2 regions of the Citrobacter sp. Marseille-Q6884 genome follow, and region 1 is predicted to be linked to the other one. Evidence: predicted binding sites of a transcription regulator. Region 1 holds the regulator's gene; the other holds the start of a gene.
What was found. Region 1 encodes Fur, which represses iron uptake genes when iron is present. Its sites were predicted from a motif close to ATAATAATGAGAACNACTATCAA; they were not measured.

Region 1 (2,402 bases):
CCATCGAAGAGTCCTCTTACAGCCTGGATGCGGTCTACACCCTGCAGGACGGTCGTGCGAAGGGCACTATGTTTAAACTGCACTTCACACAGTACGACAACCATTCAGATATTCCGAGCTGGGGCGGTGGTTACGGCAACATCTTCCAGGATGAGCGTGACGTGAAGTTCATCGTTATCGCGCCGTTCACTATCTTCTAATGCCAATCGCGGCAGGCCGGGTGCCTGCCGCATCGTTGAGGACTGTTCAATGAAAAAACTGCTACTCATCGCCGTGATGGCATCAGGTCTTGTGGCGTGTGCGCAATCCACGGCGCCGAAAGAAGATAGCCGTCTTAAAGAAGCCTACAGTGCCTGTATTAATACCGCACAGGGTTCGCCGGAGAAAATCGAGGCCTGTCAGAGTGTGTTGAACGTGCTGAAGAAAGAAAAGCAGCACCAGCAATTTGCTAACGAAGAAAGTGTCCGCGTACTGGATTACCAGCAGTGTATTCAGGCGACGCGTACGGGCAACGATCAGGCTGTCACGGCTGACTGTGACAAAGTCTGGCAGGAAATTCGCAGCAAGAACGCGGCTCAATAAGGCTCGTCGATTGATCGCTTAAAAAGACTCGTGTGACAGCGGGTCTTTTTTTATGCGCATAAAAAAAGCCAACCGGAGGGTTGGCCTTTCTGAATACATCACATTATTTTGCGTCGTGCGCATGCTCATCTTCGCGGCAATCACCTTCAGCACAGTGTCCGTAAAGATAGAGGCTATGGTTGGTTAAGCGAATACCATGTTTCGCTGCGATTTCACGCTGGCGCGCTTCGATAGAATCATCACTGAATTCGACCACTTTGCCACAGTCGAGGCAGATCAGGTGATCGTGATGATGTTGCTGAGTCAGTTCGAAGACGGATTTACCACCTTCAAAATTATGGCGGGTCACGATACCGGCATCATCAAATTGGTTCAGCACACGGTACACGGTCGCCAGACCAATTTCTTCACCCATATCGATCAGGCGTTTGTATAAGTCTTCCGCACTGACGTGATGGTTATCCGGTTCCTGAAGAACTTCCAGAATTTTTAAACGAGGAAGCGTTACTTTCAGGCCAGCCTTCTTTAATGCGGTATTGTTGTCAGTCATGCGGAATCTGTCCTGTAGCTAAACGGTTCACTTCATTAAAAGAAGTGACAGAAATTGCACTTGAGATAATGCGTATCATTATAGAACTGCCATGCCTAAATGAAAACTGCAAGTCTCTGGCAAATATTGTTAATCAAAACGTGGTATCGCCTACAAACACACTGTGCAATACCCCATTGGCATCCAGCCATTGTACAGGGTCAGGCGAAAAAGTTACAAATTTGTAGCAATTATTTTGATTGGTTTTATCTATTGATGCGGCGCAGATGAGTTTCTGCGCCGCATCAAATCAGGCGTTCAGGATTTCGTCGAGATGCAGTTCAGCAGAAATCTGTTTAACCCATTTTTCGACGCGTTCTGCAGTCAGTTCAGGCTGGCGATCTTCGTCGATAGCCAGACCAACAAAGTGGTCGTCATCCGCCAAACCTTTGGACGCTTCAAAGTGATAACCCGCCGTTGGCCAGTGACCGACGATGGTTGCGCCGCGCGGTTCAATAATGTCGCGAATAGTGCCTAACGCATCGCAGAAATATTCTGCGTAGTCTTCCTGGTCGCCGCAGCCAAACAGCGCAACCAGCTTACCGTTGAAATCAATGTCTTCGAGAGTCGGGAAGAAGTCATCCCAGTCACACTGCGCTTCACCGTAGTACCAGGTTGGGATGCCGAGCAGCAGAATGTCATACCCTTCCAGGTCTTCTTTGCTGCTTTTTGCAATGTCATGTACATCGGCAACGTCTTTACCAAGCTGTTTTTGAATCATTTTTGCGATGTTTTCGGTATTACCGGTGTCGCTGCCGAAAAAGATGCCAGTGATTGCCATGAGTAAAATAACCTCTTGAAACTTATTGAAATGGTGGTGGCGCAATGCCCACGGATACGGGCAATCATAGCAGAACAGGCTGGCATGCGGAAACAGCAAACACGCCGGACTGCACACTGTGCTACATGATTTATGATTTTAAGCAGAAATTCAGACTATGCCTGACCACGCAATGTGCTGAGTTGGTTCATCAGCATCTCTTCGATGAGTTCACTGCGACTCATGTTGCGCGCGTCTGCCAGATGATTCAAAGCGTCAACGGCGTCAGCGTTCAGCTTCAGTTCGACACGCTTAAGCCCGCGAACTTTGTCACGTTTAAGCTGATTACGTTTGTTAATACGTAACTGTTCATCACGCGAGAGCGGATTGGTTTTGGGTCGTCCCGGGCGACGCTCCTGCGCGAACAGATCTAATGTCGTACGGTCCGTTTGTTCTTTGGCCATGATCTTG
Region 2 (2,402 bases), on a different contig from region 1:
GGGTATTTCCAGGTGATGGCCGAGCCGGTTTCCGACTGCGTCCAGGACATCTTGCTGTTCTCACCTTCACACAAGGCGCGTTTGGTGACGAAGTTCAGAATACCACCGGTGTTGCCATCCCCCGGGAACCAGTTTTGCACCGTCGAGTATTTCACTTCGGCATCTTTGTGGATGATCACCTCTACCACTGCCGCATGCAGCTGATAGCTGTCACGTACGGGAGCGGAACAGCCTTCGATATAGCTGACGTAGCTGCCCTCATCCGCCACCAGAATAGTGCGTTCGAACTGCCCGGTCTTCTCGGCATTGATTCGAAAATAGGTGGAAAGCTCCATCGGGCAGCGCACGCCTTTCGGTACATAAATAAACGTACCGTCTGACGCCACGGCCGCATTCAGCGCGGCAAAGAAATTGTCGTTACCCGGAACCACCGTGCCAAGATATTGCTTCACCAGCTCAGGATGATCGTGAATGGCCTCACCGAACGAGCAAAAAATAATGCCCTGTTCTGCCAGCTTATCGCGATAGGTGGTGGCGACGGATACCGAGTCAAATATGGCGTCTACCGCCACCTCTTTACCCTCGCGCACCGGTACGCCGAGTTGTTCGAACGCGTCTTCAACCTCTTTACTTAAAAACGCGTTAGCGCCCGTTTGCTGCACCGCCCCCGGCTCAGAGGCACAGGTTTCGTCACAGTTGCCACAGGAAGGCGCAGAGTAATAGCTGTAATCCTGATAATTCAGTTTATCGTAATGCGCTTTTAACCAGTGCGGCTCTTCCATCGTCAGCCACGACCTGAACGCGTTCAGACGAAATTCCAGCATCCAATCCGGTTCATTGCGTTTCGCCGAAATCGCACGGACGACATCTTCATTGATCCCTTTCGCCAGTTCGTCGGTTTTCAGTTGGGTGAAGAACCCCTCTTTGTAATTCAGGTGTCCGCCCGCCCAGGTGTTGACATCGTCAGTTGCTTCAGTATTACGAGACATAGTACCGCCTATACCCCAAAACTTTCGCCACAGCCGCATTCGTTCTGGGCTTTAGGGTTATGAAATTTAAAAAGCTGATTTAATCCTTCGCGCACGAAATCGACTTCTGTCCCGTCGATAAACGGCATCGCCTGTAATGGCACATAGAGTCGGGCGCCATCCGTTTCAAACAGTAGGTCGTCTTTTTCCGGTTGGCTGACGGTATCCAGCACATAGCCGAATCCCGCACATCCCGTTTGTTTCACGCCTAGCCGCACGCCTAACATCGTGGGCTGCTTCGCCACCAGCTCGCGGATATGCGCGGCTGCCGCGGGGGTTAACGTCAGCCCACGCCATGTAAAATCGTCCGGATTAAATGTTCCTGAATGCAATTCCATAGGGTCACCTCGCGTCATTAGCCTTCAAGCTATAACACCATGTTAGTGATAATGATTATCACTTCAACCCCTCAACAGCAGGGGCATTCTGGTTAACCGCCCTTTTTGGCTACTTTTATTAAGCATAGACCCTACTGTGAGGGTTAACAGGGATGGATTAAATTATGCAATGCATTGATTAATAATGAATTAAGAAAGGCTAATCGGCGAGACAGGTCAACAATCAAAAGATGTATAGAAAATGACTATTTCTGCAATAGAAAGCGTTCAGAGGGGTAAGCGTGCAATGAACCTTAAGGCAAATTCCCAGAATAAAAGAAGAGTGATGTTGTTTAATTTTCAAACGCAGCATATGGCCTTGAATTTTCTATAATTAATAAACACACTCGGCCTCGAAAAGTAAATTCAACGGCGCTATTTATTCTATTTAGATCACTGCGGAAAAGGGAATGACGAACAGAAAGAGAAAGATGATAAGACATATTTTAAGCAACAAAAAACCCTTAAGGCGGCTTGTTAGTCGCCTTAAGGGTTCCGGCCCCATCCGGCGCTTATCTCCGGCACTCACAATGGCTTAGCTCTTGAAGGGGCGATAAGAAGAATCTCATACCCCGCCCCGGGTTTTTTAACACAACTTGCGGTTTGTCCGTTTTACAACCGCCGCAGTACTTTTCTTTAGACCTGGATCTCATTGAGGGCATCTAACAACAGGCGCAACCCGGCTGGTTGATGTTCACGAGAGAGGTACAAACCATAAATCGGTAGCGTTTTAGGCTGCAGCTGTGGCAGCAAACGAATCAACCTTCCTTGCGCCAGACCTTCTCGCGCCTCCTGTTCGGGCACCAGCGCAATGCCCATCCCTGCCAGCGCAGATTCACATAACAGCGAGGAGATTCCGGCGCTTAAATTCCCTTTTATCGCCACAGTGACAGCCTGCCCTTGTGCATCCAGAAAATGCCAGGATTTTCCGGCAAATCCGCTGTAGTAAAGGCAGTTGTGCTGTGCGAGATCATCGACCGTAGTTGGGGTTCCGTGC

Region 2: a site for Fur is predicted at 1,406-1,428, ahead of sufA (Fe-S cluster assembly scaffold SufA). Genes of this name have one in related genera too.

Annotation. Positions count from the first base shown of each region.
Region 1 covers NZ_CAMDRE010000001.1:2,565,894-2,568,295, forward strand. Annotated here, with positions in the region: gene chiP (chitoporin ChiP) at 1-200, shown strand, start outside; gene chiQ (ChiQ/YbfN family lipoprotein) at 250-582, shown strand; gene fur (ferric iron uptake transcriptional regulator) at 686-1,132, opposite strand; gene N7268_RS12075 (ryhB-regulated fur leader peptide) at 1,125-1,211, opposite strand; gene fldA (flavodoxin FldA) at 1,422-1,952, opposite strand; gene ybfE (LexA regulated protein) at 2,108-2,395, opposite strand.
Region 2 covers NZ_CAMDRE010000002.1:1,619,154-1,621,555, forward strand. Annotated here, with positions in the region: gene sufB (Fe-S cluster assembly protein SufB) at 1-989, opposite strand, end outside; gene sufA (Fe-S cluster assembly scaffold SufA) at 998-1,366, opposite strand; gene N7268_RS22805 (LysR family transcriptional regulator) at 2,042-2,402, opposite strand, start outside.